DNA from 3 places in the Cryobacterium sp. AP23 genome. Region 3 is predicted to be linked to each of the others. Evidence: predicted binding sites of a transcription regulator. Region 3 holds the regulator's gene; each other region holds the start of a gene.

Region 1 (4,089 bases), 1.9 Mb from region 3:
ACAAAGGGGCGCAGGCGGATGCCGTCGCCGTTGTGGCCGAGCGACCGCGCGACGCCCTTCAACAGGCCCAGGTGCACCGAGCACACCACATCGGGGTTTTGCCGCGCCTCGGCCCGGAACGGGCAGGCGGGCAGCGCGATGGTGGCCTCGTCGGCGTCGAGCTCCGGCTCGAAGCCGATCTCGGTGAGCACCCGCAGCAGCGTGGGCACCACCGCGCCGGCGAACGTGTCCTCCGCGGTGGGATCAGGTGCGACGGGGCCGTCGGCGGTGGGTTCAAGGACGACGGGGCCGCCGGTGACGGGGATTTCCGCCGACGGGGCATCCGCCGCGGCCGAATACTGCGCCGACCAGCGCTCGCCGGCGCGCACCGACCGGGCCCGGCCGCCGTCGTCGTCCTCGCCGATCACGGCGGCGAGGGCCTGCATCAGTTGCTGCTGCGCGTCCTCGACGGGCAACGGTTCGGCCACCGGACTGAACAGCACCTGCGGGCGGCCGCGCCCGCCCGCGCGGTTGATGCGGCGCTCGACGAGCCCGACGGCCTCGAGCTGCTCCAGGTGGAAGCGGGCCGTCGTGACGTGCAGGCCCATTCCCGCGGCAACAGTGACGGCGTCGAGCGGACCGCCGGCCGCGGTGAGCAGGCCGAGCACGCGGCGACGTGGCTCACTGGCCAGGGCAACCTGCCGGGCACCCTGTCGATCGGTCGAAACCATGAATTGAGAGTAGCAGCGTGCGGTTTAACCGGCGTGAGCGGCGGTCATCCGCCGATGTAGGACATCTCGATCTTCTTACGGCCCGACGAGCGCACCGCACCGGTCTGGGCGCTGCGCAGCTGCGAGGCCCGGTCGGTGCGCTGGCGCCAGATGGCGCCCATCGCGGCGGAGAGCTGTTCGTCGCTGCTGCCATCGCGGAGCAGCGCGCGCAGGTCGTGGCCTTCACTGGCGAACAGGCAGGTGAACAGCTTGCCGTCGGTGGAGACGCGGGCGCGGGAGCACGTGTGGCAGAACGACTGGGTGACGCTGGAGATCAGGCCGATCTCGCCCCCGCCGTCGACGTAGCGCCAGCGGCGGCTGGTCTCGCCGGTGTAGTTGGGGGCCACCTCTTCGAGCGGCAGCTCGGCGTGGATGCGGTCACGCACCTCGCTGGAGGGAAGCACGGCCCCCATGTCCCAGCCGTTGCTCGTGCCCACGTCCATGAACTCGATGAACCGGAGGATGTAGGGGGTGCCCTTGAAGTGCCGGGCCATGTTGACGATGTCGTGGTCGTTCTGGCCGCGCTTGACCACCATGTTGATCTTGATCGGGCCGAGGCCCACGGCGTGGGCGGCGTCCAGGCCGGCCAGGATGCGGGCGACGGGGAAGTTGACGTCGTTCATGGCCCGGAAGGTGGTGTCGTCGAGGGAGTCGAGCGAGACGGTCACGCGCTTGAGGCCGGCATCCTTGAGCGCTTGCGCCTTCACGCCCAGTGCCGAGCCGTTGGTGGTGAGGGCGATGTCGACCGCACGGCCGGCGGGGGTGCGCAGCTCAGCGAGCATCGCGATGAGCTCCTCGAGGCCCTTCCGCAGCAGCGGTTCGCCGCCGGTGAGCCGGATCTTCTCCACGCCGTGCGCCACCGAGATGCGCGCCAGCCGGGTCATCTCGTCGAACGAGAGCATCTCGTCACGGGGCATGAAGGCGAAGTCCTTGCCGAAGACCTCCTTGGGCATGCAGTACACGCAGCGGAAGTTGCACCGGTCGGTGACCGACAGGCGCAGGTCGTGCAGCGGACGATCGAGGGTGTCCACGAGCGGGGCATTCGCTGCCGGGGCAGGCCGACCGGCGGCTGCCTCGACTGGCGCGGCAACGTGCGCTGTGAAGGGTGCGCCGGACATACACCGACCCTAACCCCGAACGAGCGCGGTTTACCTCACAGCGCCCGAGAGGTAGCCGACTCTGCCACCCGAGTTATCCACAAGTTGACAATTACTCACACAAACCTTCGTTATCGGGCTACTTTGAAGGCATGACAAACCAGTCCACCATCGCAGACACGTTCGCCCGTTCGGGCGACGATGCGTTGGTGGATGCGGCGGGTTCGGTGGCCCGGCTGGGCTCGTGCAGTGCCGATTACGACGCCCTCTCGGATGCCGATGTCCTGGCCGGTCAGAAGACTCTCGCGCAGGCCCAACGTGAGCTCGACACCCGCAAGGCGTGGATGGCGAAGACCCTCGCCCAGCGATCCCGGTGGGAGTTGGGCCAGTCCGGCCTGGCCGCACAGCAGGGCTTCCCCAACCCCGAGGCGTTGATCCAGGAGCTGACCGGCAGCACCAAGGTCGAATCCCGCAAACTCGTCGGCGTGGGCCGGATGCTCGCCGAAGCCGAAGAAGCCCAGGCCCAAGCCGACGCGGAGGCCGCGGAGGCCGCTCGACGGCTCCTCGACGACGCCCTCGACCCCGACGCCCTCGACCCCGACGCCCCGGACGCCCTCGGCCCGGACGCCCCCGGCCCGGTCGCTCCCCTCCTACCGCCGACACCGCTGCCGTGGCACGCCCCGATCTCGCGGGCGGTGAACGACGGCACAATCTCGATCGACACCGCCCACGCCCTGCGCACCGGCCTCGGCGACATCGACACGGTCGTCACCGGCCCGGTCCTCGCCGACGCCCTGGCCCAGCTCCTCACCGACGCGCAGACGTTGAACGTGGACCAGCTGCTCAAGCAGGCCCGGCAGACCCGCGACACCCTCGATGAGGCCGGCATCCGGGTGCGGGAACAGAAGGCCTGGGACGACCGCTACCTGCGCATCTGGACCCTCGATACCGGCCAGGTCCGCGTGGACGGACTTTTTCCGCCCGAGCAGGGCGAGTTCATCAAGTCCACCTTCGACAGCCTCACCAGCCCCCGCCGCGGCGGCGTGCGTTTCGTCGACACCGACCGAGCCGCCTGGGCCAAACGAGTCAAAGACGACCCCCGCACCACCACCCAGATCACCTGCGACGGCTTCCTCGACCTCCTCAAGGCCGGCACCACCATCAACCCGAACGAGATGCTCGGCGGCCGCCGCCCCGCCGTCCAGATCCTCACCACCGCCACCCCCGCCGCCCGGCCCGCCGCAGCCGACGACATCCTGATCTGCCCGACCGGCCAGGCCGGCCACGGCAACATCGAGGGCAACAACGCCCCGGTCTCCCCCGAAACCCTCGAACGCCTGATCTGCGACTCCGGCTCGATCGAGATCCGGTTCGACGAGCACAACCGGCCGCTCGACGTCGGTCACGAACAACGCCTGTTCAACCGGGCCCAACGCCGAGCCATGGCCGCCCGCGACGGCGGCTGCATATGGCCCGGCTGCGACAAACCGCCATCCTTCACCGAAGCGCACCACATCGAACACTGGCTCCGCGACCACGGCCGAACCGACATCAACCAGGGCATCCTGCTCTGCCACGCCCACCACATGCTCCTGCACAACCAACGCTGGCAAATCTTCGAAAACACCGGCCGATACTGGCTGAGACCACCCGCCACCATCGACCCCGGCCAGACACTCATCGCGATGCCCAACCGCAACCACCCTCGGCGCAGCTGAGCACCGCACCGCATCTACGCCCCTCGCCACAGCCGAGCCCCACTCCGCATCCAGGCCACCGGCTCAGACGAGGTGTGCCTCACCGGTAGCGGGGTAGTTGCGGGCCGAGCGCCGCGCTAGGGTCTGCGGGTGACGATGGATGACCACAGTTGCTGCACACCCGCCCGGGAGGAGACCCGGAGCGCCGGGCTGGCCGCGGCGCAGCCCGAGGCCGGGAACGCCGATCCGGCCGGAGCCGTGGGGCCGGGCGGGGCCGCCGCCGAATCGGCGGGCGGACACGACCTGGACCAGGCGATTGTGCCCCGGCAGCTGTTCCGGATGGGCGACGCCGACGGCGCCGGCAATCCCGGCGACGGCGAGACGCCCGTGCATGAGGTGCGGGTGGATGCCTTCTCCATCGATGCGACCGCCGTCACCAACGCGGCCTTCGCCCGCTTCGTCCATGCCACCGGGTACACCACCGAATCCGAGCTGTTCGGATACTCCGCGGTGTTCCACCTGGCTCTGAAGGCCGAGCTCGACGAC
Region 2 (4,089 bases), 820 kb from region 3:
ACACCGCGCTGGCCAGCCATCCGTCGCCGCCGGCGGGCGCAGCGGCGGTGCGTTCGTCGACGTGGGTGAGCCAGTCGCGGTCGGCGAGGGTGTTGAGGGTCTCGCGGATGCCGGCCTCGAGGCCGCGGCTGAGCGGTCCCGGCTTGGCGCGGGCCACCGACACGAGCTGGTTGAGGGTGGTGTCGTGCATCAGCGCGATCGCGCGCACGTCGAAGTCGTGCCGTAGGGTGCGGGCCTCGTCGTCCTGCACGGCCCGGTGGATGGCCGGCTGGGCGGCGCGGCCGGTGCGGCGGGTGAGGCCGTCGAGCAGCATCACGCCCACGAGCATGAGGTAGGTGACGATGCTGAAGACGTCGGGCCGGTCGGGCACCCCGGCCTGGGAGACGGCGAGGGTGGCGGCGACCTCGGCGAAGAGGAACCCGACCGTGCTCCAGAGCACGCCGACGAGCGCGCCGGAGCCGGCGCCGCCGACCATGATCAGGGCCATCTTGGGCAGGGAGATGAGGAACAGGTCCGAGGAGGAGAACACGCCGGGCATGCCCAGCACCGCGCCGGTGAAGAGGTAGGTGCAGGCGGCGCCGAGCACGAGGTAGGCGATGGTGAGCGGCACCGTGCGCCAGCGGGCGAGGAGCGCCAGCAGGCCGGCCATGCCGAGGATCGCGGCGACGGTGGCGAACAGGCGGTCGGTGACCGGGGCCATGCTCAGCGCGAGCACGGAGGCGAGCGCGCCGGCCAGGCAGATGAGGCCGAACCAGTGCGACGCGCGAGCGAGGGCACGACTCAGCGTGGCCTGCACCAGGTGGCCGGGTAACCCAAGTGACATTGCGCCCTCTCCACCTCTGATTATCTCAGGTGCGCGGGATTCGGCGGCCACCCGGCTGGGGGTGGGGTGATGCTCACGTCGAGTCCAGGCTTCTGGTCCCGCTGCGGACAAATGCACCCGGTGTGCCGGGACCACTTGTCCGCACGGGGAACAGTTAGGCGGGGCGGTGAGGCTGGGGGTCGAGGCGTGCACTGGCCGAGTGCGGCGGGGTGCGTGGACGCTCGTGGCGGTGCTACCCACGGCGGAGCATCCGTCGCGGCACGTCGAACGCCCGCGGGCACGTGTACGAACATGGGCCGCCGGGAGTAACGCGGGCCGCGGGCCGCAGTGAGAGGGTGCTGCTCAAAACAGGGTGGGCGACAGGTCGGGCGGCAGTTCGGCCGCGATCAGGGACTCCCCCGCGGCTGCGGTGGTGGTCGCCGGGCCGCGCGGGGTGAGCGCGGTGGAGAGGATGCCGCCGGTGGCCGGATCCTCTCGGCGGTGGTCGAGGCCGTGCGCGCGCATCAGCGGGTGGATGCGGGCCGCCAACCACTGCCGATACTCCTTCGGCGCGTAGGCGCCTCGCTTGTAGAGCTCGCGGTACTTGGGCACCAGGTCTGGGCGTTCGCCCTCGAGCCACTGCAGGTACCAGTCTTTGACCCCGGGCTTGAGGTACAGCGCGCTGTAGAGCACGCCGGTGGCACCGGCATCCGCCGCCTGACGCATCGCGTCGTCGAGGTGCGCCTTGGTGTCGGTGAGAAACGGCAGGATCGGCATCATGAAGATGGAGCAGTTGAGGCCGCGCTCGCGGATGGCGGTGATGGTGGCCAGGCGCGCCTTGGTGCTGGGGGTGCCGGGCTCGACCGACTGTTGCAGGTCGTGGTCGTAGATGGCGATGGACATCGCGAGGTCGACCGGGACCCGCTGGCTGGCTTCGACGATGAGGTCGAGGTCCCGGCGCAGCAGGGTGCCCTTGGTGAGGATCGAGAACGGGGTGCCGGAATCGGCGAGCGCGGCGATGATGCCGGGCATCAGCCGGTAGCGGCCCTCGGCCCGCTGGTACGGGTCGGTGTTGGTGCCGAGCGCGACCGGATGCTTGCCCCAGGTGGGTTTGGCGAGTTCTTTTCTCAGGACGTCGGCGACGTTGACCTTGACGATGATCTCGTTGTCGAAGTCCTTGCCGCCGTCGAGGTCGAGGTACTCGTGGGTGGGGCGGGCAAAGCAGTAAGTGCAGGCATGTGAACAGCCGCGGTAGGGGTTGATGGTCCAGCCGAAGGGCATGGCGCTTTGGCCGGGCACCCGGTTGAGGGCGGACTTGGCGAGCACCTCGTGGAAGGTGATGCCGTCGAACTCGGGGGTGCGCACGCTGCGCACGAGGTTGTTCAACCGGGCCAGTCCGGGGAGCGCCCCGGCCTGCTCGGTTGTCAGTTCCTGTCCACTCCAGCGCATGCATCAAGTCGAACACATGTTCGAGTGGGATGCAAGCGGGAGGGGCGGACATCCGTGGTGCGACGTCAGCTTGAGCCAGTGAAGCGGGGCCCGGCCTGCGCACGCGGTGCGCAGGCATGGCGGCCGGCTCAGCAGGCACGAGCGTGTGGAGTGGCCCGAATTTGCGAGTGCAACGGGCCCTCTAACTAGCGAAAATGGGCCAGCCCCGGTGCTGGTTGGTGGGCGCTGCGATGACTGGCCCAGAATTGCTAGTGCGGAGGTCTAATTGACTAGCAAAAATGGGCCAGTCTCGGCTCGGCTTGGGCGGCGGGGTGCTACGGGGTTCTACGGGGTGGTGGGCGCGGACTCCAGGCCGAGCGGCTTGGTGCGGGGCATGTAGAAGGCCGCAGCGACGGTGGCGACGGCGGTGATCGCCAGGGCGAGGAACACGGCGGATGAGGCGTCCGTGATCGCCTCCGGGTCGTGGCTTGCGTTGCCGGGCAGGGCGTAGATGGCGTTGGCGACGGCGCCGAAGATCGCCACGCCGACGGCGCTGCCGATCGATCGGGAGAACATGCTCGTTCCGGTGACGACGCCGCGTTCGTCCCAGCCGACGCTCGACTGGGCGGCGATCATCGAGGGCGTGGCCACCAAGCCCAGGCCGAGTCCGATGACGAAGCAGGACACGGCGACGGTGGCCACGGCGGGTGTTGCTGCCGTGAGGGCCAGCACCACCGTGCCGAGCACGGTGATGGCCATGCCGATGAGCACCGTGGCGCGGAAGCCGATGCGCAGGTAGAGCCGGCCCGACTGCGATGCCGCGATCGGCCAACCGATGGTGAGGGCCGCGACGGCGAGGCCGCCGAGGATGGGCGTGACCCCGAGCGAACCCTCCAGATAGGTCGGCACAAACGAGGTGAGCCCCAGCATGATGGCGCCGACGCCCAGACCGATCAGCGAGCTGGTGAGCACCACCCGGCGCGAGAAGATCCACATGGGCAGCACCGGTTCGGCCGCCCGCCGCTCCGCGAAGACGAACGCGACCAGCAGCACGGCGCCGGCGGTGAAGACGCCGATGCTCTGCGGCGAGGCCCAGGCCCACGCCTGCCCACCTTCGAGCACGGCCAGGAGCAGGGCGCTCAACGCGAGCATCAGCAGGGTGGCGCCGAGGTAGTCCACCTTGTGCTTGCGGTGCTGAACGGTCTCGTGGAAGGTGCGCATGATCATCCCCGCCGCCAGGAGGCACAGGGGGATGTTGATGAAGAAGATCCATCGCCAGGTCGAGAATTCCGCGAAGACGCCCCCGAGGGTCGGTCCGACGACGGAGGAGATCGCCCACACGCTGGCGAGGTAGCCCTGGGTCTTGGCGCGCTCGGCGACGGTGTAGATGTCGCCGGCGATGGTGACCGACATCGGCATGATGGCGCCGGCGCCGAGGCCCTGAACGGCCCGGAAGGCGATCAGGGCGGGCATGCTCCAGGCGAACCCGCAGAGGATCGAGCCGAGTAGGAAGATGCCGATGCCGAAGAGGAGGATCGGTTTGCGTCCGATGACGTCGGAGAGCTTCGCGTAGACCGGCACGGACACGGCTTGGGCGAGTAGGTAGATGGAGAACAGCCAGGGAAACTGCGAGAAGCCGCCGATGTCCTTCACGATGGAGGGCACCGCCGTGGCGAGGATGGTCGACTCGATGGCCACGAGCCCGGTGGTCAGCATGAGGGCGATGAGGATGGGCCCGCGCTCGGACCGGAAACCGACGTCCCTTCGGCTGATACTCATCGGATGAAGGCTGCCCGGGCGTCGGTTCTGGTAGTCACCTTGGACCCAAGTCCGGGGGGCGGCTGACTATTCCGAGATTT
Region 3 (4,089 bases):
TGGCCGCCGATGAGGTGGAATTCGAAGCCGGCCGGTTCGCCGGTGTGTACGAGGTAGGGCCGGCCGGAGATGTCGACGACGGCCTGCACGAGCGCTTCGTCCAGCGGCACGAGGGCGTCGCCGTAGCGGGAGATGCCGGACTTGTCACCGAGGGCCTGCTTGATCGCCTGGCCGAGCACGATGCCGATGTCTTCGACGGTGTGGTGTACGTCGATTTCGATGTCGCCCTTGGCGTGCACGGTGAGGTCGGTCAGGGAGTGCTTCGCGAACGCGGTGAGCAGGTGGTCGTAGAACGGCACGGTGGTGTGGATGTCGCTCACCCCGGTGCCGTCCAGGTCGATGGAGAGGTCGATGCTCGATTCGCTCGTTTCGCGCTGCAGGTGGGCACGGCGAGGCGAAGGCGTGACGTTGCTCATGGCGTTAGTTTATTCGGCTGACGGACGAAGCCGTGCGATGGCGTCGAGGAAGGCGCTGGTCTCGGCCTCGGTGCCGGCCGAAACGCGCAGGTGGCCGGGGATGCCCATGTCGCGGATCAGGATGCCTTCTGCGAGCAGGGCTTCGAAGACCGCGCGCGGATCGGCCACGCCCCCGAACAACACGAAGTTGCTGCCGCTGCGCAACGGGCGGAAGCCGAGTGCCGTCAGTTCCGTCACGATCCGGTCGCGCTGCACGCGGATGTCGTCCACCATGGCGAGCATTTCGCCCGTGTGCGCGAGCGCGGCGACGGCGGCCGCCTGGGTGAGGGCGGAGAGGTGGTAGGGCAGCCGCACCAGCCGGAGCGCATCCGTGACGGCCGCATCGGCGGCCAGGTAGCCCACCCGTACTCCCGCGAACGCGAAGGCCTTACTCATGGTGCGTGACACCAGCAGGCGCGGGCGGCCCGCGAGGAGGCTGAGGGCGCTCTCGGTGCCGACCGGGGCGAATTCGGCATAGGCCTCGTCGACGACGACGATGCCGGGGGTGGCGTCGTAGACGGCAGCGATGGTCTCCAGTGACAGCGGTGTGCCGGTGGGGTTGTTCGGGGAGCAGAGGAAGACGATGTCGGGGGTCGTCTCGTTCACCCAGCGCACGGCCGTCTCCGGCGAGAGCTCGTAGTCGGCGTCGCGGCCGCCGGGGATCCAGTCGGTGTCGGTTCCGGAGGCGAGGATCGAGTACATCGAGTAGGTCGGCGCGTAGCCGAGCAGGGAACGGCCCGGACCGCCGAAGGCCTGCAGCACCTGCTGCAGCACCTCGTTGGAGCCGTTCGCGGCCCAGATGTTGTCCCGGGTGAGGCCGTGGCCGAGGTAACCGGCGAGGGCGTCACGCAGCGGGGTGAACTCGCGGTCGGGGTACCGGTTCACGGTGAGGATCGCGTCGGCGAGGGCCTGGGCGATGTCGGCGGCGACGGCCGGCGGGATCGGGTGGGTGTTCTCGTTGACGTTCAACGCCACCGGCACGTGCAGCTGCGGTGCACCGTAGGGGATCTTTCCGCGGAGGTTGGCACGCAGGGGCAGGTCGTCGAGGCTGGTCACCCGAACAAGCTTAGTTGCGCGGCGCCCCGCCTCCCTGTCGGCAGGAGTTCTGCCGGGAGGCTCAGTAGCCGGCGGGAAGGGCGAGACGCTGGCCGGGCTGCACGGACTCGGACGCCAGCTGGTTGAGGTTCACGATGTCGGCGATCACGTCACGCGGGTCCTGCTTGGGTGCGATCGACTGGGCCAGATCCCAGAGGGACTGCCCGGCGTCGACGGTGATGTATTCGAAGGCGGCGGCGCCCACGTTCGCGGTGCCCTCCGCCGCGGCGACGCCGCCGTTGACGGCGACGGCGATGGACCCCAGGACCAGGGGCAGGGCGGCGAGGGTGGTCAGCACGACGCGTCCGCGGCGGGTGAGCCGCAGGTGCGTTCGCGGCGCGGTGGCGGCGGTGGCCGTGGCGTGGCCGGTGGAACGAGCCGATCGGTCGGCGATCGTGCCGGGCTTCACTGCATATGCTGCGCTCATGTCAGACCTCCTGGTAACGCATCCGGCCCTCGGCCGGGAGGGCCGGATGCGAATCTATGTTCCGAATATATCTTCGAGTGTTCGAACAATCAACCCTGTTTCCGGATAATATGAAAAGAAATTTCGCAACACACTCGAATGCATGTCTAGTAATCGCTGTCAGTTTGGCTACAGTTTCGATCGGGTAGCAGTACTCAAACAGACACCACCGACATTCACTTCTGACGCGTCACGCAGATCGTCGGAAGCACCATTCAGACCCAACCAGGAGGAGCGACAACGTGGCACAGGAGAGCACACCTCGGGACAAGGGCACCACGCGGCGCCGCAAGAGCCTGAGCGATAAACAACGCGCCATCATGGACGTTATCCAGCGCTCGGTGCGCGACCGCGGGTATCCGCCGAGCATGCGGGAGATCGGCGACGCCGTCGGCCTGTCCTCGCTGTCGAGCGTGACCCATCAGCTGCACCAGCTCGAGTTGAGCGGCTACCTGCGCCGCGACCCGAACCGGCCGCGCGCGCTCGAGGTGCTCATCGAGCTGCCGCAGTCCGGTGAGGACGTCACGCCGGGCGCTGCCGACGACTACCAGTCCGGCATTCAGGTGGGCGACGCGGCGATGGTGCCGCTCGTCGGCCGGATCGCCGCCGGTATCCCGATCATGGCGGACCAGCAGATCGACGAGATCTTCCCGCTCCCCCGCCAGCTCGTGGGCAAGGGTGAACTGTTCATGCTCAAGGTCGTCGGTGACTCGATGATCGACGCGGCCATCTGCGACGGCGACTGGGTCGTCATCCGTCAGCAGAAGACCGCGGAGAACGGCGAGATCGTCGCGGCCATGCTCGACGGCGAGGCCACCGTGAAGGTGCTGCGGCAGCGCGACGGCCACACCTGGCTGCTCCCCCGCAACACCAACTTCGAGCCGATCCTGGGCGACTACGCCGAGGTGCTCGGCAAGGTCGTCGCGGTGCTGCGCTCGGTCTGAGACGCCTCCTGAACCACGAACAGGCCCGGTCCCGTGAGGGGACCGGGCCTGTTGTCGTTCAGCGGCGCTTCCGAGCCGGGGAGGCTTAGCCCAGCGTCGCCCGCACCGCCCGGGTGGCGTCGACGATGTTGCGCAGTGAATCGACGGTCTCGGCGTACCCGCGGGTCTTCAGGCCGCAGTCGGGGTTGACCCACACCTGCCGGGCCGGAATCGACTCGAGTGCCCGCTCGAGCAGTTCGGTGATCTCCGCCACGCCCGGTACCCGTGGGGAGTGGATGTCGTAGACGCCCGGGCCGATGCCGTGGTCGAACCCGCTGGTCTGGATGTCCTGCACGACCTCCATCTTCGACCGGGCGGCCTCGATGCTTGTGACGTCGGCGTCCAGGTTGCGGATCGCGTCGATCACGACCCCGAACTCGGAATAGCAGAGGTGGGTATGGATCTGGGTCTCGTCGGCGACGCCGGCGGTGGCGAGCCGGAACGAGCCGACCGACCAGTTCAGGTAGTCGGCGTGGTCCTTCTTCTTCAGCGGCAGCAACTCGCGCAGGGCCGGTTCGTCAACCTGCACCACCTGGATGCCGGCGGCCTCGAGGTCGGCGATCTCGTCGCGCAGCGCCAGGGCCACCTGGCGGGCGGTCTCCCCCAGCGGCTGGTCATCGCGCACGAACGACCAGGCGAGGATGGTGACCGGTCCGGTGAGCATGCCCTTGACCGGCTTGGCGGTGAGGGTCTGGGTGTAGCTGGACCACTCCACGGTGATCGGCGCCGGCCGTGAGACGTCGCCCCAGAGGATCGACGGGCGGGTGCACCGGCTTCCGTAGGACTGCACCCAGCCATTCTCGGTGACGGCGAAGCCGTCGAGGTTCTCGGCGAAGTACTGCACCATGTCGTTGCGCTCGGGTTCGCCGTGCACCAGCACGTCGAGGCCGAGGTCTTCCTGCAGCTGCACGACGCGGCTGATCTCGGCGCGCATCAGGTCGCGGTAGTCGTCGGGGGCGAGTTCGCCGGAGACGAGGCGGGCGCGGGCCCGGCGGATGTCACCGGTTTGCGGGAACGAGCCGATGGTGGTCGTCGGCAGCGGCGGTAGGTCCAGTGCCGCTGACTGGGCGGCGAGCCGGGTCTCGTAGTC

Evidence for each region. The regulator LexA, encoded in region 3, represses DNA repair genes until DNA is damaged. The targets are predictions, from matches to a motif close to TCGAACANNTGTTCGA.
Region 1: the regulator LexA is predicted to act here: its motif matches at 1,963-1,978, upstream of ACU5E9_RS11040 (DUF222 domain-containing protein).
Region 2: the regulator LexA is predicted to act here: its motif matches at 2,260-2,275, upstream of ACU5E9_RS15995 (Rv2578c family radical SAM protein).

What each region holds. Positions count from the first base shown of each region.
Region 1 is NZ_CM133415.1:2,334,276-2,338,364, forward strand. It holds gene ACU5E9_RS11030 (helix-turn-helix transcriptional regulator) at 1-710, opposite strand, end outside; gene moaA (GTP 3',8-cyclase MoaA) at 755-1,867, opposite strand; gene ACU5E9_RS11040 (DUF222 domain-containing protein) at 1,999-3,564, shown strand; gene ACU5E9_RS11045 (formylglycine-generating enzyme family protein) at 3,700-4,089, shown strand, end outside.
Region 2 is NZ_CM133415.1:3,381,071-3,385,159, reverse strand. It holds gene ACU5E9_RS16000 (ATP-binding protein) at 1-823, opposite strand, end outside; gene ACU5E9_RS15995 (Rv2578c family radical SAM protein) at 1,166-2,251, opposite strand; gene ACU5E9_RS15990 (MDR family MFS transporter) at 2,576-4,009, opposite strand.
Region 3 is NZ_CM133415.1:4,205,553-4,209,641, reverse strand. It holds gene hisB (imidazoleglycerol-phosphate dehydratase HisB) at 1-416, opposite strand, end outside; gene ACU5E9_RS19775 (histidinol-phosphate transaminase) at 426-1,511, opposite strand; gene ACU5E9_RS19770 (LysM peptidoglycan-binding domain-containing protein) at 1,573-1,977, opposite strand; gene lexA (transcriptional repressor LexA) at 2,259-2,960, shown strand; gene metE (5-methyltetrahydropteroyltriglutamate--homocysteine S-methyltransferase) at 3,046-4,089, opposite strand, start outside.